2 regions of the Planococcus alkaliphilus genome follow, and region 1 is predicted to be linked to the other one. Evidence: predicted binding sites of a transcription regulator. Region 1 holds the regulator's gene; the other holds the start of a gene.
The links. Region 1 encodes NrdR, which represses ribonucleotide reductase genes. Its sites were predicted from a motif close to AACACNATATATNGTGTT; they were not measured.
Positions count from the first base shown of each region.

Region 1 (12,026 bases):
TCCATAGCGGATAGTTTAAACGGAAATCATTTTTCATTGTGCTCCTCCCCTTCGAGCCAAAATAAGTCGTCCACCTTTGTTTCCAATGTGCTAGCGAGTTTTAATGCGAGCGTAATCGAAGGCGAAAATTCCCCTTTCTCAATAAACGCAATCGTCTGCCGCGTCACATCCACCCGTTTGCCGAGATCGCTTTGCGTAAATCCATAGCGCGCCCGCAATTCCTTCACACGGTTTCTAAGCATCCACTTCATCCTCCCTGTGCAGATGTTCGGTTTATATAACATAATGTACAGTATGCTTAACATTTAGTCAAGTATAGTTAACATTGTGTTTTGTGCTTAATTTAAGATTTAACGGATTTTATGGGTTTGTTTGCGGAATAAACCCTTTTATTTGCAAAACCACAAAAAAAAATCCCCTCCCGCGATATGCGGAAGGGGAAAATCATTTATTCAAACGTAATGCGCGCTACTGTGTCTTTGTCTAATTTCTTGATGACTTCAACAATCAATTTCACCGCGTTCTCGTAGTCGTCGCGGTGCAGGATGCCAGCGTGTGAGTGAATGTAGCGCGTTGCCACACCAATCGACAATGCCGGTACGCCGTTTGCCGTCAAGTGGATGGATCCGGCATCGGTTCCGCCGCCTGCAATCGTTTCGAATTGGTAAGGGATGCCGGCTTCTTCTGCGGTATCGACCACCAATTCACGCAAGCCGCGGTGCGAAACCATCGACGCGTCGAATAAAAGAATTTGCGGGCCAGCACCCATTTTGCTTGCGGATTCCTGCTGCGTGATTCCCGGTGTGTCGCCAGCAATGCCGACATCGACAGCAAAACCGATATCCGGCTGGATTTTAGCGGTCGCCGTTTTTGCTCCGCGGAGGCCCACTTCTTCTTGAACAGTGCCGACTCCGTAAACGACGTTCGGGTGTTCTTGCCCTTTTAACCCTTTTAGGACATCGATGGCGATCGCACAGCCAATGCGGTTGTCCCATGCTTTCGCTAAAAGCATTTTTTCATTGTTCATAACAGTGAATTCGAAATACGGCGTAACCATATCTCCGGGAGCTACGCCCCACTCTTTTACTTCGTCGCGTGAAGACGCACCGATATCAATGAACATGTCTTTGATTTCAACCGGTTTCTTGCGGGCTTCCGGCGATAGAATATGCGGCGGTTTCGAGCCGATGACGCCGGTCACTTCTTTTCCGCTGCGCGTTGTGATCGTCACACGCTGCGCAAGCATCACTTGGTTCCACCAGCCGCCCAGCGGTTGGAATTTCAAAAAGCCTTTATCGTCGATTTGAGAAATCATGAAGCCGACTTCATCCAAATGTCCGGCAACCATGATTTTGGGTCCGTCTGCCAACCCTTCTTTACGTGCGATCAAGCTCCCCAGACCATCTGTTTCAATCGAGTCAGCGTAAGGCTCTATGTATTTTTTCATCACTTCGCGGGATTGGCGTTCATTGCCTGGCACCCCGTTAGCGTCAGTTAGTTCTTTCAGCATCAATACGGTTTCATCCATTTTAGCCATTATTTCGACCTCCTAAATAATTTGTACTTGTTTATTATAATAGATGAGCTTTCATTTATCAAAAAATTCGTTTAATACCCTTCTCTCTGCCGGCGGTAATTCTTTTCGTTTTTTGCAAAATATGCTTCTAACACATCCTCGTAGCTAAAGCCGAGTGCTGAAGCAATCCCGCCATACCAGCTCCAAACTTCCTGATACGCCGACACCGAATGGTTGTCCATGAACTTCAGAATTTTTTCTTGCGTACCCAAAAAAAGCTCTGTTAAATCTTTGTGGTTCACGGCACTTGGCCAAGTTTCCAACATATTCAGGTTCTTTTCGATGCCAAGGGATAAAAGGAAATGGATGGAATCCACATATTCTTCCAATAGCACTTCTTGAGCTGAAGGCCCTTTTGTGCTCCAGAACTTAAAACAGCGCGTTTCATTTGCCAGCTCCGCCAATTCGATCAAGAGCGCCAACCCTTTTTTGCGGAATACATCTTCTTCGATTCCGTGGTTAGACTGGATAAAACGGTCCAACTCTTCCTGCATTTCGAATAATTGATGCAAGTTCATAAAAACCCTCCTTTTTTCAATAAAATCTTGAAACCAAAGTACTTTTCGTCCGTATTATATAATAGAACCTATAGAGATGGGGGATTTCTCATGGCTTTTTTTATACGCCTCATTGTCATCGTACTTATCATTTATTTATTTTATCGATTGATCCGCTATGTAGTAGACCCAAAACGGAAGTTAGACGCTGCCATTGAAGCGAACACGTATTACTTCTACGATGATGTAAAAAATGTCCGCAAGAATTTTTTCATCACGCTTAGAGGCGCGGTGTTTGAAGGCGAAAAATATTTAGGGACGACCGAAGATGCTTTTGAAGTCGTTTCCATTTTCGTATGGGCTGAAAACCCCGACATGCTGCAGGGCTTTACGAAAGAAGACTTTTACTTCCTGGAAAAAGAAATTCAGATGAATTACCCTGCTGCCAAGATCAATTGGAAAAACCCGATCGAACAGCTGATGAAACAGTGAATCAAACGAAATTTAGGTAGCTCCAAATTAATGCGGCTGCATCAATCACAGCCAGCATCAGGAAGCCTACGCGGAAATTGGTATGTTTTGTTTTATGGCGGAACATCATCATGCCGATATAGGCGCCGATGCCGCCGCCAAGAATGGCGACTGACCATAAATTTTTCTCAGGTATCCGCTGGCCGCGCCGCTGTGCCTGCGATTTATCCACTTTCATCATGATGAGTGCAAGCAGTGACAGCACAGTGAAATACCCGGCTATTATCAAGAACAAAAGAATCCCTCCATGAAAAAAAGACTGACGAAATTCGTCAGTCTTTTTTATTGTCTAGCTGCAGCGCCTAGCTCCTCGGGATCTTAAGTCAGTCCACTCCGGAAATCAGGATTTCCTATGTGTTCTGCCTTAAGCCTGTCGGAGCTGTACAGGCGCTTTCGCTTTTCTTGTCTAGCTGCAATGGCCAGATTCTCGGGTCATAAGCCGGCTCGGCTGTGCGGCATAAACGCCGCTTCGCCAAACCGTCTTATGCCTATCGAATCTTAACGGCCATTTTCGCTTTTCTTATTTAGCTACTGCTTTTTTTGCAGCATCTACTAATGCTGTGAAAGCAGCTGCATCAGATACAGCGATTTCAGCTAGCATTTTGCGGTTGATGTCGATTCCAGCAACTTTAAGACCGTGCATTAGACGGCTGTATGAAATGTCGTTCATACGAGCTGCTGCGTTGATGCGCGTGATCCATAGTTTACGGAAATCACGTTTTTTATTGCGACGGTCACGGTAAGCATAGTTACCTGACTTCATTACCTGCTGGTTTGCTACTTTGAAAAGGATGTGCTTTGCACCATAATAACCTTTTGCTAATTTAATGACCTTTTTACGACGCTGGCGCGTCACTGTTCCACCTTTTACGCGTGGCATATCACATTACCTCCTGCTTGAATATATAAAATTCGATTTTTTGTTCGTGTGTTGGTCTTGTCCAGACTCCAACGGCCAGCTCCTCGGTCTTAAGCTGTCCTTCCTGTGCGGCAAAGAACGCCGCTTCGGAAGATCATCTTAAGTCTGCCGGAGCTGAACGGCCGTTTACGCTTTTCAATATTACTTCATGTTATAGATAAGAGATTTGATGCGTTTCAAGTCGCCTGCAGAAACAAGTTTCCCTTTACGTAGGTGACGTTTTTGCTTAGTCGATTTGTTTGCAAATAAGTGGCTTGTGTGTGAACGGTTGCGTTTTACTTTACCAGTTCCAGTTTTCTTGAAACGTTTCATCGCACCGCGGTGGCTTTTCATTTTCGGCATTTCGAATTCCTCCTAAACAATTGATCTGTTATTCTTTTTCGTTAACTGGCGCAAGCATCAAGAACATGCTGCGGCCATCCATTTTAGGGCGCTGTTCAACCGTCGCAACTTCCTTGCATGCTTCTGCGAAGCGTTCAAGGACGCGCTGTCCGATTTCTTTGTGCGTGATCGCACGGCCTTTAAAGCGGATTGAAGCTTTGACTTTGTCCCCTTTTTCAAGGAACTTAATCGCATTGCGAAGTTTCGTGTTAAAATCGTGTTCGTCGATTGAAGGGCTCAAACGCACTTCTTTCACTACGATCACTTTTTGATTTTTACGAATTTCACGGTCTTTCTTTTGCTGTTCGAACTTGAATTTACCATGGTCCATGATACGTGCGACCGGCGGCTTAGCTTGAGGAGCCACTAGTACAAGATCCAAGTTGACACGTGCAGCAATTTCAAGTGCTTCGTTACGTGTTTTAATACCGAGTTGCTCACCGTTCTGATCAATAACCCGTAACTCACGTGCACGAATACCTTCATTTACATTGATGTCTTTGCTAATATTAATCCACCTCCGGATAGTGTCGCGAATAGCTTAACATGTGTAACCGACCATGTCGGCTTACAGGTCCGATCCAAAACAAAAGCGGATGGGCCTCGTTCGGCCCACCCGCAATTTATGACAGCACGCCGCAGCGTGATAAAGTCAAAATCGTGTCTACCTGCCAACAACTGGTCGATCAGGTGAGAAGCGGGTGCTCCTGCTTGCACATATAAGTATTCTATAACCTTATTCATAATACCATGCACCTAAGGGCATGTCAACCCTTTAGCGAAGTTCGCCTTGAATCATTTTCAAGAAATCGTCAAACGGCATGCTTTCGGATTTCTGTTCTCCGTATTTACGGACGTTGACCGAACCGTTTTCAACTTCCTGGTCTCCAAGAACCAGCATATACGGAACTTTCTGCATCTGCGCTTCGCGGATTTTGTAGCCAAGCTTCTCATCGCGTTCGTCGATATCGACGCGCAATCGATGAGATTGCAATTTCTCTTGGACGTTTTTCGCGTAGTCGCTGTGTGCATCGAGCGATACCGGAATCACTTCCACTTGAACTGGAGCCAGCCAAGTCGGGAATGCCCCTTTGTATTCTTCGATCAAGAAAGCAACAAAACGTTCCATAGTCGAAACAACGCCGCGGTGGATGACGACTGGACGGTGCTGTTTGCCGTCTTCTCCGATATAAGTCAGGTCGAAACGCTCAGGAAGCAAGAAATCCAGCTGGACAGTTGAAAGTGTTTCTTCTTTGCCTAGAGCTGTTTTGACTTGGACATCGAGTTTCGGTCCGTAGAATGCCGCTTCGCCTTCTACTTCCACGTAATCCAATCCAAGATCGTCCATTGCTTCTTTCAGCATGGATTGTGCACGTTCCCACATTGCATCGTCGTCAAAGTATTTCTCTTTGTCTGCCGGGTCGCGGTAGGAAACGCGGAAAGAATAATCTTTAAGATCAAAGTCTTTATACACATCGATCACTAAGTTGACCACGCGTTTAAATTCTTCTTTGATTTGGTCCGGGCGTACGAAAATGTGTGCGTCGTTCAATGTCATGCCGCGAACACGCTGCAGTCCAGACAATGCACCAGACATTTCGTAGCGGTGCATCAAACCTAGTTCTGCGATGCGGATCGGCAGCTGGCGATATGAATGGATGCCTTGTTTGAAGATCATCATATGGTGCGGGCAGTTCATCGGACGAAGAACCAATTCCTCGTTGTCCATCTGCATGACCGGGAACATATCTTCCTGGTAATGATCCCAGTGGCCGCTTGTTTTATAAAGGTCCACGCTTCCCATAACCGGAGTATACACATGGTCATATCCTAGGCTTTCTTCTTTATCAACGATATAGCGTTCGATGATGCGGCGGATAGTCGCGCCTTTTGGCAGCCACATCGGCAAGCCTTGGCCCACTTTTTGGGAGTTCATGAATAGATTCAATTCTTTCCCGATTTTGCGGTGGTCGCGTTCTTTCGCTTCTTCAAGCATTTCAAGATGCGCTTTTAAATCCTCTTTTTTGAAGAAAGCAGTGCCGTAGATGCGCTGCAGCATTTTATTGTCACTGTCGCCTCTCCAGTATGCACCCGCCACGCTCAGCAATTTGAATTCTTTTAATTTGCCAGTTGATGGCACGTGGATTCCACGGCAAAGGTCGAAAAATTCGCCTTGCTCATAGATCGATACTTGCTCGTCTTCTGGAATCGCTTCTAAAAGTTCCAATTTATATGGATCTTCGATCGCTGCAAACCGTTTTTGAGCTTCTGCACGCGAAACGTCGTGGCGAACGATTTCAATATTTTCGTTGATGATCTTCTTCATTTCTTTTTCGATGGCAGGCAAGTCTTCTGCTGAAATCGATTCTGCTGTATCGATGTCGTAGTAGAAGCCGTTTTCAATGACCGGGCCGACTCCAAGTTTCGCATCTTTGTAAATGCGTTTGATCGCTTGTGCCAATAGATGAGCAGATGAATGGCGAAGGATTTCCAACGCTTCATCTGATTCCGGCGTAATGATTGCAATGCTGCCGTCTTCTGCAATCGGTGATTTCAAATCAACCAAATGCTCGCCTACTTTACCGGCAAGTGCTTTCTTGCGAAGGCCTGGGCTGATCGACTGGGCAATCTCTTCAGTTGTTGTGCCTTTCGGAAACTCCTTTACTGCACCGTCTGGGAATGTTAATTGAATCATGTCTGACATTCTGCTCTCTCCTTTTTTTATGTTCTAGGCCGAACATCTAGCCTTAGTTCTCGGCTTCCAAGATGTCTGCCCTAAATGAAACCAATAAAAAAAAGCCTCATCCCAAAGGGACGAAGCTTAAGTTCGTGGTTCCACCCTTCTTCTATCTTGAACGGACGAATCCAATTCAAAATGAAGCTCTGCATCGGCTAACGGGCCGGTACCGTCAATTGCTACTGAAAGATTTCACAATTGCTGCTCAAAGGTGGTAAGTGTGTTTGCCGTACTAAGAAGCTTTCAGCCGGGGCTTCTCTCTCTATAAGCCGTACAAATCCACTCTTGTCCTTGTCAACGCATTATATTGTATCGATTGTTTTTACTATACGACGAAAACTTTAAAAAGACAACACCTTGTGTGATTAAATTCGTCGGTTTTGCCCGTCCAACATAACCGGAGCCGTCAAGGCACGGATGCGTTCCATTACGCGCGCCGCTTTTAAATCTTCTTTTTCGCCGCGCTGTGAATACGTCAAATGATGCTGAAGTTCCGAATAACTGAAATTCGATGTCATGAAAGTCGGCAGCTTTTCAGCCATCCGGTAATGGAGAATCGTTCCGAGCACTTCATCGCGCGTCCAGCTCGACATCGCTTCTGCTCCGATATCATCCAACATCAAGACATCCGCTTTTTTGACATAATCCACTTTTTCCTGCAAGGTTTGGTCGCCGATTGCCTGTTTCATTTCACGCATGAATTCAGGGACGAATACCAAAACCGATTTAATGTTCTTTTCGGCCAACGCATTTGCTACAGCACTAAGCAAATAAGATTTGCCAATGCCGAACTTGCCGTAAAGGTATAAGCCTTTTTCCGGCATCTCCCCTGGACCCTTAGTGGCGTCCAGGAACGAATCGACGGCATTAAACGCTTCTAAGCGGCTCGCATCCAATTCAAAACCGGACAACGTCGCTTCCATGACTTCTTTCGGCATATACATGCTGTGGATCAATGACGACGCCCGGCGTTTGTTGTCGTGCTCGTTTTTCAGGCGGCACGGAGTATACGAAATTCCGATATTGCTGCGTTCAAGAACCAAATTCGGTTCAAACCCTTTTAAGTGGTTGATGCAGGCACCAAGGCTCGGGCATTTATTGCAGTCATGGGATTGGTCGATGTATTCATAGAGTTTCCCCATCCCCCTGTCGACAATGTTTTTATCAATTTCCGAAGAATGTTCATCTAAAAAATGCTGAACGCCTGGATGCTCCAGTACTTCCTGCCGCATCGCATTATAGCGTTCGGAAAAAGCAGGGGCATTCACGACACGTTTTAAGGTCTCCCGGATCGGTTCCATTTAATCACCCTTACCTTTCTTCATCGCATATTTCGCTAATAATTTTTGTTTTGCCGCTTCGAGGTCTTCCGTGTTGTCCGCCTCTTTCGCTGGCTGAACATCGTCTTTCTTATAAAACCATTCCGGCAGTTTCTCTTCCCTCACCGGTTTCCGGCTGGAAGAAGAACTTCTCGTTTTTGCTGTCGGAGATCCTTCCGATTTCCATTTTAAATACTGTTCGTGCTCGATCCGCGCAAGATCCATCGCTTCCTTCGCCGTTTTGACGTTCTTACGAAGCCAATGGGATGCGAGTTTTTCAACATAAGCCTTTGTCAACTTCATATCCGTCCGCAGCAAGACATACTGCAGGAGGACATTGACGACAGCAGGCTCCATGCCGTGCTGGATAACCAGTTGATTCGCTAGCTGGACATCTGCCGGCAACGGCTCCTTCCCATTCGCAATGTCTCTTAACACTTCAACCGGAGAAGCCGATTCGAGGTAATCGATCAATTCATCTTCTTTTGTTTTCGGCGCTTCCTTTTTCGGCGTTTCTTTTTTCTTCACTTGAACCAATTGAGGGGCTGTCGTGGCTACGGTCAATTTATAATAATCAGCTGCCGCTTTCTTTAAACTCTCAAGCGTCAATTTGTAATCATCGTCAATTGCGAGCAAAATGACTTTCTGCATTTCGAGGGGACCCCAGCTATACAGGAACGCGAGTTTTGCGATGAGTTCCCGGATGCTCGCCGTCAGCACTTTATGCGGCACCAACTGTTCAGACAAACCTTGGCGCAATAATGAAAAATCAAATTCCCCTTCAGCTTCATAAGAGCCCTTTTTGCGTTCCTGCAAATTATCGGTTTGGGACGGATAGCCCGCTTTCGCATGGACCGGCTGGAAAATATCCGTAAATGTCCGGGATACTTCCGCATAGCCTTCCAGGATTTCACGATGGACCACAAAACGGTCTCTTACTTTCCGGTACGTCGTTTCCCCCACTTTGCTAAAAAGGAACATCGACAGCAGCGGATCCGCAAAAAAACTTTTCGGATCGAGCGGCGGACAAAGCTCATAGACAAACGAACGGTTTTCTTGGTCTTTGCGGTACGTTTTCAATAAGCCGATCGCTTCCAATTGGATCCGCGATTCGAAAATCCGGGAAATGGAGACGCCAAGCGTATTCATTAACATATAATGCGTCGCTTCATCTGTGCCTTCTTCCCCTTCCGCCCAAAGCGTCAAGTAAAAAGCGATGGCTTCTGCACCGACAAGCGGCTGATAGAGAAGCGTCAACAGCTGGCGGTCGTAGTTCGAAAAAGGATATGGCATAACAATTCGGAAAGAATCTGCAGGCTGGAGTTCCTTATACAAAGCTGTCATGATTCACCGCCTTACTCGGACTTCTTATCATCCGGACTCTTTTTCAATAAATCCTTCAATTCATCGATAAATACAGTAATGTCTTTAAACTGGCGGTAGACTGATGCAAATCGAACATAAGCGACTTCATCGATGCCAGCTAAACGGTCCATGACCAACTCACCGACTTCTTCAGATTTTACTTCGGCATTCCCTTGGCGCCGAAGATCTTTTTCAATATCGAATACAACGCTTTCAAGAACCTCGAGCGGCACAGGGCGTTTTTCACAAGCACGGATCAAGCCTCGCAAAACTTTCTCGCGGCTAAATTCTTCACGGGACCCGTCTTTTTTCACCACAATCAACGGCATCTCTTCCACTTTTTCGAACGTCGTATAACGATAGCCGCAAGCTTCACATTCCCTGCGCCTTCTTATGGACTTCATATCATCAACTGGGCGCGAATCAACTACGCGTGTACCATTGTGCTGGCAAGCCGGACATTTCATTTCGACATCTCCCTAAACTTTCTATCTGTTTTTTCTAGTATAACAAAATTTCTTTGGGAAAATAGAAAAAGCAGAGGAATTTATCCCCTGCTTGATGTTTTTCAAAATAATGGATTATACAGTTACTGAAACTTTTGTTTCTCCAGTACCAACTGGACCCATGCCGCGTGGCAATTCGGTAACTTCACTCGCTTGTGAGTTAAGCGCCTTAGCGATATACTCCGCTGCAATAGTCGGATCAAGATCGCCGCAAGTATAAACATCTACACTTGCATAACCGTGTTCCGGAAAACTGTGGATTGTCAAATGCGATTCAGAAATGATTACAACTCCGCTTACACCTTGAGGTGCAAATTTGTGAAAAGCTACTTCTCTAATTTCCGCTCCGGATTTCAGTGCTGCATCAACAAAAGTTTGTTCGATATAATCCATATCGTTTAATTTGTCAAAATCACACTGCCAAAGTTCTGCAATTACGTGACGTCCCATTGTTTCCATGGTTCGTTTCCCCCTTTGATATCATTTTGTTTTCGTGCTCAAAATATTCAAAGTTGACTACCACGGGGGAAAGTTAGTCCAAAGAGGTCCTAACCCTTTAAGCAGTCATGTGAATAAAACACATGCTCCCTGAATGCCTTCATCAAGTTTCCTGAAAACATAGAAGCTGGTAGTTAATTTTTCAACTACGAATGTTAGTATAAGGTGTATCTGTGCTAAATGCAATAAATTTAACGCAAGTTTTTTTCTGTGATTCCAAGACTGGCTAAAGACAAAGAAATACCGCGTTCCTCAAGCAGAAACGCGGCATTTGCAATTAAGCTTCAGCGAAGACCAATGCATCCGCCACTTTTTTTGTTAAGTCGATGACGCGGGCTGAATAGCCCCATTCATTATCGTACCAAGCCAAAACCTTCACTTTTCGTTTGCCGATGACCATTGTGGAAAGGCCATCAATCACAGCAGATTTCGGGTTCGTGTTGAAATCCACGGATACTAATGGTTCCATCGTCAAAGCCAAAATCCCTTCCAAACCTTCTTCTGAAGCTTTGATAAAGGCTTCGTTCACTTCGTCCACCGTCACATCACGCTCTAAATCTACGACTAAATCCACGAGCGAAACGTTTGGAGTCGGCACACGAAGCGCCATTCCATGAAGTTTCCCTTCAAGTTCCGGCAACACCAATGACAGCGCTTTCGCAGCGCCCGTAGAAGTAGGGATGATCGACTGGCTGCACGCACGCGCTCGTCTCAAATCCTTATGCGGATTGTCTAAATTTTTCTGGTCATTCGTAAAAGAATGGACGGTAGTCATTAGGCCATTTTCGATGCCAAAAGCATCGTTCAGTACTTTTGCGACAGGCGCAAGGCAATTGGTTGTGCAACTCGCATTGGAGATGATGCTATGCTCGTCGACGTTGAATTTGTCTTCATTGACCCCCATCACGATGGTGATGTCTTCATCTTTTCCCGGTGCAGTCAATATGACTTTACGGGCTCCCGCATCTAAATGAAGTGCCGCTTTTTCACGGGAATTGAATTTTCCAGTTGCTTCGATTACGATGTCGATGTCCATTTCTTTCCACGGGAGATTTAAAGGATCTCTTTCGTTAACGAGTTGAACTCGTTTGCCGTTAACGATTAATGCGTCTTCCTCGGAAGAGACGTCACCCGCGAAGGTGCCGTGATTTGTGTCATACTTAATGAGATGCGCGAGAGTTTCAGCAGGGTAACCAGCGTTTACAGCACTGATTTTAATGTCATCCATCAAAATTGCCTGTCTGAAAACCATGCGGCCAATACGGCCAAATCCGTTAATCGCAATAGAAATTGTCATTTTATGAGACCCCCATTTAAATAAGTCATACTGTTAATTTTTAATTTCTTATATAGTATAACACATTTGCTGTTTTATGGAACCTTTAAATCTATCCCAATAAAAAAAGCCGGGCAACAGGTGCCCGGCTTAGATCTTTCACGCTTTACGCAAAACCAATCTGTTTCCGCACTACTCTCCCGACAGTTCCTCACGCCATTTGTCTAAGATGCGGTTCAGCTGCCATTTTGTTTCATCGAAGGTGCCGTTATTATAAATTACGGCATCGGCCCCTTCTTCTTTCACTGACATCGGCAACTGAGAAGCGATGCGTGCACGCGCTTCTTTTTCGCTCAACTCATTTCGTTCCATTAAGCGGTTCAGCTGGTTTTCTTCTGTGACACTGACGACCAGAATCTTA
Region 1 is NZ_CM168060.1:1,399,588-1,411,613, reverse strand. It holds gene AC2EXB_RS07330 (hypothetical protein) at 1-37, opposite strand, end outside; gene AC2EXB_RS07325 (helix-turn-helix transcriptional regulator) at 27-242, opposite strand; gene AC2EXB_RS07320 (M42 family metallopeptidase) at 449-1,537, opposite strand; gene AC2EXB_RS07315 (dUTP diphosphatase) at 1,609-2,094, opposite strand; gene AC2EXB_RS07310 (sigma-w pathway protein ysdB) at 2,185-2,565, shown strand; gene AC2EXB_RS07305 (DUF1294 domain-containing protein) at 2,567-2,839, opposite strand; gene rplT (50S ribosomal protein L20) at 3,125-3,484, opposite strand; gene rpmI (50S ribosomal protein L35) at 3,665-3,865, opposite strand; gene infC (translation initiation factor IF-3) at 3,894-4,400, opposite strand; gene AC2EXB_RS07285 (hypothetical protein) at 4,391-4,648, opposite strand; gene thrS (threonine--tRNA ligase) at 4,680-6,608, opposite strand; T-box leader at 6,712-6,948, opposite strand; gene dnaI (primosomal protein DnaI) at 7,007-7,942, opposite strand; gene AC2EXB_RS07270 (replication initiation and membrane attachment family protein) at 7,943-9,304, opposite strand; gene nrdR (transcriptional regulator NrdR) at 9,316-9,792, opposite strand; gene speD (adenosylmethionine decarboxylase) at 9,907-10,290, opposite strand; gene AC2EXB_RS07255 (glyceraldehyde-3-phosphate dehydrogenase) at 10,607-11,626, opposite strand; gene coaE (dephospho-CoA kinase) at 11,798-12,026, opposite strand, start outside.

Region 2 (12,026 bases), 340 kb from region 1:
TACGCAAATTACGCAGTTTCGAGCGGACGAATGCTGCACCTTTGCCAGGTTTTACGTGCTGGAATTCCATAACGCGCCAAATTCCGCCATCCACTTCAATTGTTACACCTGTTTTAAAATCGTTTACTGAAATCATTTGAGTTCCTCCGTTTGTTATAAAATGCGTAGCTCTTTTGTGGAGTTAGTTAATCGTACGTTTCCTGACTCGGTAATTAGTATATCATCTTCGATGCGTACTCCGCCAATTCCCGGAAGATAAATTCCCGGTTCCACTGTTACAGCCATGCCTGGCTCAAGCGCCGTCTGTGATTTAAATGATAACCCAGGACCTTCATGGACTTCAAGCCCGATGCCGTGTCCCGTAGAATGGCCAAACGCCTCGCCATAGCCTTTGGACTTAATGTAGTCACGCGCGATTGCATCCGCTTCGATTCCAGTCATCCCCGGACCGATTTTTTCAACGCCAAGCACTTGTGCATCCAAGACGATTTGGTAGATTTCCTTCATTTTTTCAGAAGGTTCTCCTACCGCAACTGTACGGGTGATATCTGAAATATATCCGTTATAGAGTGCTCCATAATCAAGTGTAATCATATCGCCTTGTTCAACGATTTTGTCTGTTGCAACTCCGTGCGGCAATGCAGAACGAAGGCCTGAGGCAACAATCGTATCAAATGATGAAGACGTCGCGCCTTGTTTGCGCATGAAGAATTCCAGTTCATTTGAAATTTCGAGTTCCGTCTGCCCCGCCTTGATGAAACCGCAAATATGTTCAAAAGCATCATCTGCAATTTTTGCTGCCGCTTTTAAGATTTCGACTTCTTCCGGTGTTTTGATCATGCGGATTTTTTCAATCAAGCCACTGACTGGCTTTAATGCCGAGCCCATTTTTTCCTGGTATTGAAGATAAGAAGAATAAGTCACGTAATCCTGTTCAAAAGCCAATGATTCGATGCCAAGCTCTTTCGCTTTTTCAGCTGCTTCTTCGAGTAGATTCGTTTTCGCTTGTACGACTTTAAATTCCGTCACTTGTTCGGATGCTTGCTCCGTATAGCGGAAATCTGTGATGAAAAATGCCTGTTCCTTCGTCACAAGTGCCAATCCTGCAGATCCCGTAAAGTTTGTTATGTACCGTAAGTTATAAGAACTGGTCACCAATAATGCTTCGATGTTTTGCTTTGCCATTTCATTGCGCAATTTTTGTAATTTCAATTTCGCCATTCCCCTCTAGTTTCGAAATAATAAAGCCTGCAAGCCAAGTTTGTATACGTCTTTTCCAAATCCTGCAATCTGTCCGGCAGCTACCGGTGCAATGTAGGAGTGGTGCCGGAATTCTTCCCGTTTGTAAACATTTGAAATATGTACTTCGATTACTGGTACTTCTATGGATGTAATCGCATCCCGGATTGCAACGCTTGTGTGTGTATACGCCCCTGCGTTTAACACGATTCCTTCTGTCCCGTCATCCGCCGCTTCGTGGATCCAATCAACTAGAGCCCCTTCATGGTTCGATTGCCGGCAATCCAAAGCTATGCCGTTTTGGGCGGAAAATTCCATTAATTCAGCTTCCAGCTCGGCCAGTGTAAATGTCCCGTAAGCTTCTTTTTCACGTTTGCCTAAGCGGTTTAAGTTCGGACCGTTCAAACATAAAACTTTCATTCCATGCACTCCTCTCCTGCCTCACCCTTTTTATTTTATCACAAGCCTCCATTCGAGCAACTTCTTCCCGTTTTCATTTTTCTTGTTTCGTCTTTTGATTTTTTCTTTATACCCTTATGTAATTAATTACATTTAAATTTAGAAATGCTTTTGGCTCTATTTTTTACTTTTTACCGAAAACCGGCAAAATAAAAAAAGCGGTGGCATGAGCCACCGCTTTTGAAAATTATGAATCGAACTTACAATCCGCATTTCAGCTGCGCATTGCAGTTTGTGCAAGTGTTGCAGCCACCCATTTCTTCAACAGTCCCTTTTCGGCAGACAGGGCAAGTGTCGCCTACTTCAGAACCGATTGTCACGTTTGTTGAACGCAAATCTTGAATGGTATCAATAAGGACGATAGGGCGCTTCCCTTTAACATCTTCCTGATGGTCTTCTTCAAATGTGTTTTCTTCCGCTTTCAGCGTTAAGACTTGTGAATCACGGCTTCCGTCTACATACACCGTTCCGCCTTTAGCGCCGCCTTTGTAAAGACGCTCATAAACGCCTTCCACTTGTTTGACTGTATAGCCGCGTGGTGCATTGACGGTTTTAGAGATGGATGAATCGATCCAGCGCTGGATGATGCACTGGACATCCGCATGCGCTTCCGGAGCTAGATCCATCGACGTAACAAATGCTTTTGGAAGATTTTCTTCATCTGCATCCGGATTGTTTTTCAAGTATTCACGGACAATATCCGCTTTTACTTCAATAAACTTGCCGAGGCGGCCGCTGCGGTAGTACGTGAAGGAATAATAAGGTTCTAGTCCTGTTGAAACGCCTACCATTGTTCCGGTCGATCCGGTCGGTGCAACCGTCAATAAATGAGAGTTGCGGATTCCGTTTTCGAGAATCGACGCACGGACCGTTTCCGGCATCCCTTGCATAAAGCCTGTTTCAGTGAAAGCTTTGCGAAGCGCTGCTGTTTCTTCATCTGTATTGCCGATTAGGAACGGGAAGCTTCCGCGTTCTGCTGCAAGTTCAGTTGATTGTTCATAGGCTGCGATGGCAATCGTCTTGAAAATTTCATCGACCAGTTCATTGCCTTCCGGGGAACCGTATTCCTTATCGCAATAGATCAGTAAATCTGCAAGGCCCATGACGCCTAGTCCGACGCGGCGTTCGCCAAGAGCCTGGACACGGTTTTCCTCGAGGAAATACGGCGTTGCATCGATTACGTTATCTTGCATGCGAACACCGACGCGCACGGTTTCTTTCAGTGCTTCAAAATCCACTTGCTTTGTTTTCGGATCCGCAAATTGCGCCAAGTTTACCGCTGCCAAGTTGCAGACTGAATACGGGGCAAGCGGCTGTTCGCCGCACGGGTTGGTTGCCACAACTTTTTGTCCGTAAGCACGGGCATTCGTTTTTTCGTTGGCATTATCGATAAAGAAAATGCCCGGTTCTGCTGAGTAAGTGGCACAGACGTTGATCAAATTCCAAAGGTCGCGGGCTTTCATTGTCCGGTATGTGCGGACTTTGTGTCCCATGCGCTCCCATTCGCGGACATCTCCGATTTCATGCCATTGTTCGTTGTAAACAGCCATTTCTTCTTTTGAATAAGACTCCACTGCCGGGAAGCGAAGTTCAAAGTCAGCGTCTTCTTCGACTGCCTTCATGAAATCGTCCGTCAATGTTACGGAAATATTTGCACCTGTCAAAAATTCTTCATTATGGACCGTGTAAGTACCGCCGTCACGCAGCTTCGTTTCCGCATCGCGCATGATTTTTTCATTGAATCCGCCCATTCCAGGAATTGCCCGGTAATTCAAGATTCCTTGATACATCGCTTCTTCCTGTTGAGTAAGCGGTTTGAATTTCAGTTTCTCGTGAGCGAGTTTCTTGATCGTCTCGTCATTCGTATTTTCGATCAAATAGCGCAGGATGCGCGGATTCTGCATTTTCGAGATGATGAACTCAGCAATATCCGGATGCCAGTCAGCAAGCATGATCATTTGTGCGCCGCGGCGAGATCCGCCTTGCTCCACCAAATGCGTCAATTTCGCAATATCGTCGAGCCATGAAACCGACCCAGATGATTTGCCGTTTACTCCGCGCGCCAGCGTATTGCGCGGACGCAATGTCGAACCGTTTGTTCCGACGCCTCCGCCTCTCGACATGATTTCCATCACTTGTTTGCGGTGGTCAGAAATGCCTTCACGCGAATCAGCTACGAATGGCATCACGTAGCAGTTGAAATACGTAACATCCGTATCAGCGCCTGCACCGTAAAGAACGCGACCTGCCGGAATGAACTTTAAATCCACTAATTGCTTGTAGAATTTCTCAAACCATTCCTGGCGTTTTTCAGCTGTTTGTTCAACAGATGCGAGCCCTGTTGCATTGCGTTTCGCGATTTGCTCATAGTAAACCTCTAAAGGTTTTTCAATGACATCCAATGAACGATTGACAATGCCGCTCGTGATTTCGTCTTCTTTGTCGATAGCACTCCGGTAATCTTCCTCAATCCACACTTTGGCGGTATTTGCCTCTTTGTCGACTGAAACGATATAGCCGAGGCCGCGCGCAGGGAATTTCGGATCTTCCTTAACAGTAAGCACCACAAAATCGCCTGCTTTTAGCGTTGCCTTAGCCGTATCCTTAAAAGAATAGCGGTCAATCATGACCAGGCGGGAAACCCCTTTATGAGTTGTTTTCATATCCGGCGTAATTTCATGGACTTGCGGAAACAGCTGAATATCCTTGTTTAATAAATTTGGATCAAGTGTATATTGGGATTGTGCAACGGAAACCATTTGACAATTCCTCCTTTATATTATATGGGGTCAAACACTATATATAGTATTATTACATTTCCCATCATACTAGATATTGAAACTTTTTTAAATAACAAAATTATAGTTAAAAGCTTAAGAAACCTGCAAAGCCGAATGCAGCAAGGTTTCCATTTTGAAAATGAGTCAAAAGTCTCCTCACGCTCTGAAATTCCACGAATCAGATGCGTATTTTTCTTTCTCTAAGCTCTTGACATATTCCATTTGTTCCGAAGTCAATATGTATGGTTCCAACTCGATTTCGAGAGATGACCGAAAGCCCTCTTTAAAGGCTTCGATGCACTCGTCCATCGTCGCTTGATAGCTGCGCAAGGAATTGATCGATACGGCCTTTTCCGGTATTTTGAGCCGCATTTTTTCCTTGGCTCCAGCGTCTGAAAAGCGGAATAAAGACAATAACTTCTCAGCATCCAGATCGATTAAAATGGCGCCATGCTGTAAAATCACGCCTTTTTGGCGAGTTTGAGCGCTGCCTGCCACTTTCTTTCCTTCGACGACCATCTCATACCAGCTCGGTGCGTCAAAACAAACCGCGGATTTCGGCTTTTTCAGGTCTGCCAGTTTTTCTGCGGTATCCGGGACTGAAAAATAAGCATCGAGGCCCAAATTTTTAAATCCTTCCAGCAATCCGCCGCTTAAAATCCGGTAAGCTTCCGTGACACTTTCAGGCATATCCGGATGCTCCTCGCTGACGATGATGCTATAAGTCAGTTCATGTTCATGCAGAACACCCCTGCCTCCTGTCGGCCTCCTGACAAATCCAAGGCCGAGCTCTTTCACCCGCTCTAAGTCAATTTCCGTTTCCGCTTTTTGAAAATAGCCGATCGACAAGGCGGCCGGCTGCCATCCATAGAACCGGATAACCGGCGGTATCAATCCTTCACTATGCCAATTCAATAAGGCTTCATCAAGCGCCATATTATAAGAAGGGCTGCAATACCCTGAATTTATAAAAAACCATCGTCCATATTTCACAAGATCGCCTCCTAAATCCATTAATAAGTGTAACATTGCCATTGAATAAGAGTCACTCCTTCTTTTATAATAGAAGTAGAAGAGAAAGGGGCAAGACAATGGATTTTCTGTATGTTATTTTAGCCGTATTATTGATCGTCATTATCTTTGCGGTTATTTCCTATTACCGCATCAAGAAAGCTGTCACTACTTTGACTCAAGAGCAATTTATCGAGGGATATCGGAAAGCTCAGCTGATTGATGTCCGTGAACCGAAAGAATTCGCAGGCGGCCATATCTTAGGGGCTCGCAACTTGCCGCAATCCCAATTGCGCCAGCGCTACAAAGAAATCCGCGCAGATAAACCTGTATACCTTTACGACCAAAATGGCGCACGCAGTGGCCGTGTGGCGTTATTCCTTAAAAAACAAGGTTATACGCAATTGTATCAATTGCAAGGCGGTTTCAAGCAATGGACCGGTAAGATCAAGTCTAAATCCTAATCAAAAAGCCTTTCCATCCCGGAAAGGCTTTTTTTCTACTAATCAGCTCGTCATCATTTAACTACAGGAGGCTACAGATGAAAATACCCATCCTATTTCCGAATACGATTGAAGTTCAGGAAGTTCTGCCTTATTACGCCGCTTTTTCCATTGTTTCAGAAAAGATCTTTTCTATACTAAACGATCGTTCGAATGGACAATGGAAGCAGATCGATATCTCAGAGCCCGTTATCCAGCTTAGCACGCACCTACTCGACATGATGGAAAATGGCCATCTGCCTTACGATACGCTCTCTTATATATATGAAGCCAAACCTCTCGGCAAAATCACTAACGTGTCCGATGCAAATGATAAAGGCCATATTAAAATCCAGGAGACTTTTGAAAACCGCTTAATTTATTTTCCTGGCTATGATGTCGCTCTTGCGCAGATACCTTTTTTCACCTCTTCTGAAAACAGCTGGCCCGAATTTCAATGCTTTGCCAAGTCCGTAGAAGATGCCTTTTCATTTCTTGAACACGCCAACGAAATGGTGCGCCAAGCCCTGATGAACAATATCACTTTCCTTGTCGATACGGAAGAAGGCGTGAAACGCCGGAATTATGGAGAGATGGCGATCGTTTCCCGCGCAGACGTTATGCTGGAACAAAAAGTGAAAACGGATATTTTCCGCTCCATCGATGAATTTTTCAAAGACGGCGGCCAATTCTTCAAAGAGTACGGCGTTCCTTATAAACGCGGCATCCTGTTGTACGGCGCCCCTGGGAACGGCAAAACGACGCTGGTCAAGTCCATTACAGGCTCGACCAATGCACCCGTCATCTACTGGCAAATCACAGAATACACGAACAGCTACACGATTCAGGAAGTTTTCGGCATTGTATCCCGCTTAGCCCCCGCCATCATGGTCATTGAAGATATCGATTCCATGCCGGAGTTCACCCGATCGGTCTTCCTGAACACCTTAGACGGCACACAATCACGCGAGGGCTTGTTTATCATCGGGACGACCAATTATCCGGAAAAAATCGATCCTGCCTTGATCAACCGCGCAGGGCGCTTTGACAGGGCGTATGAAATTCCATCGCCAAATAAAGAATTGCGAAAATCCTACTTGGAAAAACTCGATGTCAAATCGATTTTCACCGATTCCCAGCTGGAGCATATGGCTGAACTGAGCAAAGGGCTTTCCATTTCGCAGATGAATGAATTGTATATGTCTTCAGCGCTGAACTGGCATTACGAAGGCGATTCCAACTATGAAAACAGCATCCGAGAATTGCAAAAGCAAAACAAGCGCACCCAGCAGAACGATTGGGTTGAACAAGATACCACAATCGGTTTTTAAACAGTGAAAAGCCCGATGGAAAAATTCCATCGGGCTTTTTTTGCATTTTGTTTTTATTCTATTCTGGTTTAGTGTAGCGGAGCACCGGCTTGCGGGCTGCTTGTGTTTCATCCAAACGTTTGATGACCGTCGTATGCGGTGCATCTTGGACGATTTCCGGATTTTCTTCCACTTCTCTCGCGATTTGGATCATCGCGTCGATAAAAGCATCCAAGGTTTCTTTGGATTCTGTTTCAGTCGGTTCGATCATCATGCCTTCTTCCACATTCAACGGGAAGTAGATCGTTGGCGGATGGTAGCCGAAATCGAGCAGGCGTTTTGCCATATCCAATGTACGAACGCCCAGTTTCTTCTGGCGGCGGCCGCTCAACACGAATTCGTGTTTGCAATGACGATCATACGGCAAGTCGAAATGCGGCTGCAATTTCCGCATCATGTAGTTGGCATTCAAGACCGCATATTCCGTTACAGCTTTTAAGCCGTCTGGTCCCATTGAACGGATATACGTATATGCCCGGACGTTGATGCCAAAGTTGCCATAAAACGGCTTCACGCGTCCGATGGATTCCGGACGGTTATAGTCGAACGTCAAGCCTTGATCTGTTTTAACAAGCACAGGTTTTGGCAAGTACGGAATCAAGTCTTTCTTCACGCCGACAGGACCCGATCCCGGGCCACCGCCGCCGTGAGGGCCAGTGAAGGTCTTGTGCAGGTTCAAGTGGACAACGTCAAAGCCCATGTCTCCTGGACGTGCTTTTGACATAACCGCGTTCAAGTTAGCGCCGTCGTAATACAATTTCCCACCGACTTCATGGATGATGGCAGCCATTTCGAGAATCTGCTCTTCAAATAAACCAAGCGTGTTCGGGTTGGTCAACATCAAAGCAGCCGTATCTTCACCGACTACGCGTTTCAGGTCTTCCAAATCAACGAGGCCGTGTTCATTCGATTTCACCGTTACGGTTTCAAATCCGGCAACGGTTGCAGAAGCGGGGTTTGTCCCGTGTGCTGAATCGGGAACAATGACTTTCGTGCGTTTCATATCGCCTCTTGACTCGTGGTATGCCCGGATCATCATCAAGCCTGTCCATTCGCCGTGTGCACCTGCAGCAGGCTGAAGCGTCACTTCATCCATTCCGGTAATTTCTTTTAAATGTTCCTGAAGATCAAACAATAATTCCAATGCACCTTGGACTGTCGATTCCTCTTGCAATGGGTGGATATTTGCGAACCCAGGGAACCGCGCAACCGATTCATTGATTTTCGGGTTGTATTTCATGGTGCATGAGCCAAGCGGATAGAATCCAGAGTCCACACCGTGATTGCGTTTAGATAATGCAGTGTAATGGCGCATGATATCCAGTTCGGAAACTTCGGGAAGATCCGCTGCTTCATCGCGCACTAATTCTTCCGGAAATAGCTCGGCAAGATCGATTTCCGGCACGTCTAAGTCCGGCAGGCTATAGCCGATGCGGCCTTCTTTTGTCATTTCAAAAATGAGCGGTTGATTGTCCTTATGCATGAGTAGCCCCCACTTCTTGCACTTTCGCAGTCAATTCCTGCACAAATGCATCGATTTCTTCTTTTGTCCGCTGTTCCGTAACACATACGAGCATATGGCCATCCAATTCATCGTAGCTGCGGCCAAGATCGTATCCGCCAATAATTCCTTTTGCTAATAAGCCCGCATTCAATTCTTTGATCGGTGCATTGACTTTAACAACGACTTCATTGAAATGAGCGCCGCTAAATGGAATTTCGAAACCGGCTCCATTAAGTTGCTGTTTCATATAATGTGTTTTCGTAATGTTTTGGACTGCCATTTCTTTTGTTCCGACTTTCCCGAGAGCTGTCATCGCAACAGAAGCGGCGAGTGCATTCAAGGCTTGGTTTGAACAGATATTCGACGTCGCTTTATCGCGGCGGATGTGCTGCTCGCGCGCTTGCAAAGTCAACACAAATCCGCGGCGACCATCTTCATCGACCGTTTCACCGACTAAACGGCCAGGTACTTTACGCATCAATTTTTTGGTCACTGCGAAATAACCGCAATGTGGGCCGCCGAATGCTTCAGCGATTCCAAAAGGCTGTGCGTCGCCGACTGTAATATCAGCACCTAATTTCCCAGGAGCCGTTAATGCGCCGAGTGAAAGCGGATTTGCGGATACTGCAAATAGCGCTCCTGCCTCGTGGATGACCGGCTCCAATTCTTTCAAGTTTTCAACTTGGCCGAAGAAGTTCGGATACTGTATCATCACCGCTGCGACATTATCGTCGATCATGTTTTTCAAAGCTTCCAAATCAGTATGGCCGTCTTTCAACGGAATTTCTTCTACTTCGATGGATTGTCCAAGCGCATAGGTGCGGACAACATCACGGGATTCCGGATGGACAGCACGTGAGATGAGAATTTTCTTGCGGCGTGTATGGCCAGCTGCAAGCATTCCCGCTTCCGCTAAGGCCGTTCCGCCGTCATACATGGAAGAGTTGGCAATATCCATGCCTGTCAATTCGCTGATCATTGTCTGGAACTCGAAAATCGCCTGCAATTCACCTTGGGAAATTTCAGGCTGGTACGGTGTGTAAGCCGTATAAAATTCAGAACGTGAAATGACATGGTCGACGATGATCGGTTTGTAATGATCATATACACCGGCTCCGAGGAAAGAAGCAAAGCGATTGGAATCCGCGTTTTTAGCAGCGAGAGCAGCCAATTCCTTTGTCAAAGAAGACTCGGATTTAGCCGGTTTAATCTTGTATTCTCCTTTGAAGCGGACTTTCTCAGGAATATCTGCAAACAATTCATCAATTGATTCGATTCCGATAGCTTCCAGCATTTCTTTTTCGTCTTGAGACGTCATTGGTAAATAGCGATGTTTCATTGAGTGCTGACCCCTTTTCAAATTGAATTATTTTGAGCGTTTGTAAAATGGCGTTTCGACAATTTTCGCTTTCAAGCGCTTGTTGCGGATTTCGATTTCAATTTCTGCTCCAAGCTCCGCATGTTCTTTGGAAATCAGGGCTAAACCAATATTTTTCTTCAAGCTCGGCGATTGCGTACCGGTTGTGACTTCGCCGATTTTTTCATCATTCAAGTAAACCGCATAGCCGTGGCGCGGAATTCCTTTATCAATCATTTCGATTCCGACGGATTTCCTTGGTATGCCATTTTCTTTTTGTGAAGCTAGGGCTTCTTTGCCCATAAACTCTTCTTTGTTCAATTTCACCACAAAATTCAATCCGGCTTCCAAAGGTGTAATATCATCGGAAAGCTCTTGTCCGTAAAGCGCTAAGCATGCCTCAAAACGCAGCGTATCACGTGCACCGAGACCACACGGAACAAGGCCGTCTTCTGCACCTTCAGCCAATAATGCATCCCAAAGTGCAACTACAGCTTGCGGGTTCCCGTAGATTTCAAAACCGTCTTCACCGGTGTAGCCTGTCCGTGACACAATGACAGAATGTCCATCGATTGAAACATCCGTTTTAAAGCGGAAGGCTTTGATTTCAGCTAAATTTTCTTCCGTAAGCCGTTGAAGGATTTTCTCTGCGAGCGGCCCTTGCAAAGCAAGTAAGCCATAATCAGCTGAATGGTTTTCCAATTTCACGTCACCCAAAACTGTTTTTTGCATCCATTCAAAATCTTTTTCAATATTCGAAGCGTTGACAACCAACAAATAATGGGCATCCTCTATTTTGTATATCAGTAAATCGTCGACTGTGCCGCCATCTTCATAGCACATAGCTGTATATTGGGCTTGCCCATTTTGGATTTTGGAAACATCATTGGTAACGAGCTGCTGCAAATAAGCCAAACTGTCATTGCCTGTGACGAAAATTTCGCCCATATGGGAAACATCGAAAAGTCCGGCCTTTGTTCTCACCGCTTCATGTTCCTCTTTAATGCTTGAGAATTGCACCGGCAGTTCCCATCCGCCAAAATCGATGGTTTTTCCGCCATGCTTTGCATAAGATTCAAAAAGTGGTGTTCGCTGTAATTGGTTTGTAAGTTCTGCCATTCAACTTCCTCCTTATTTGTCAGATCCTTTGCATGGCGAGTCCGTCAAAATTCACTTCAGACTAGCATTTCGCCATGAAAAAAAGGACAGAGATTCCCCTTTAATAAGGGAAATCTCTGTCCTGGAACCTGAAAGTTTACCTTTACGGCTTTCCTCTTTGGTAGCTGCATGCAGCATTCTCCAGAGATGCGTCCCGTACGAGTCTTTTTGCCTGAGAGATTCACGACATTTTGTCGTTTGCTCCTTCGGCGACGCTTTCGCGTTCTCTCCCCGTACAATCATCCGCCCAAATCAATTTGATTGGTCCAAAACGTTATACTGAATAGTACAACTTTGACTATATCCTAACATTGAATTGGCGTAAGCGCAAACTTTTTTCCATTAAGTTGTTAAAAACGAACATTCCGTATATAAACATTCGAATCATTCGCCTTTCAAGCGATTTGCTTGAAAGGCTGCATACTGTGTAATTTGCCGCAAGGTACGAAATTCTGTGCGGATGGTGATATGGGCAGCAGCTTTGTATGTCCGGTAGCGCGATTTGAACATCGCTTCAATTTCTTCTCTTGTGGAATCCCTGACGATCGGACGGTTGGGATCTTTGTGGATCCGCCGCCAAATTTCTCGAAAAGGGGCATCCAAAAACAAGACGAGTCCGGTTTCCCGCATGATTTTTCGATTGCGTTCTTTCATAGCCACACCGCC
Region 2 is NZ_CM168060.1:1,735,798-1,747,823, reverse strand. It holds gene efp (elongation factor P) at 1-136, opposite strand, end outside; gene AC2EXB_RS09375 (M24 family metallopeptidase) at 154-1,221, opposite strand; gene aroQ (type II 3-dehydroquinate dehydratase) at 1,228-1,659, opposite strand; gene AC2EXB_RS09365 (vitamin B12-dependent ribonucleotide reductase) at 1,899-4,457, opposite strand; gene AC2EXB_RS09360 (lipoate--protein ligase family protein) at 4,635-5,492, opposite strand; gene AC2EXB_RS09355 (rhodanese-like domain-containing protein) at 5,570-5,953, shown strand; gene AC2EXB_RS09350 (AAA family ATPase) at 6,031-7,302, shown strand; gene gcvPB (aminomethyl-transferring glycine dehydrogenase subunit GcvPB) at 7,361-8,824, opposite strand; gene gcvPA (aminomethyl-transferring glycine dehydrogenase subunit GcvPA) at 8,817-10,184, opposite strand; gene gcvT (glycine cleavage system aminomethyltransferase GcvT) at 10,212-11,321, opposite strand; glycine riboswitch at 11,434-11,509, opposite strand; glycine riboswitch at 11,511-11,603, opposite strand; gene AC2EXB_RS09330 (shikimate kinase) at 11,745-12,026, opposite strand, start outside.
Region 2: the regulator NrdR is predicted to act here: its motif matches at 4,491-4,508, upstream of AC2EXB_RS09365 (vitamin B12-dependent ribonucleotide reductase).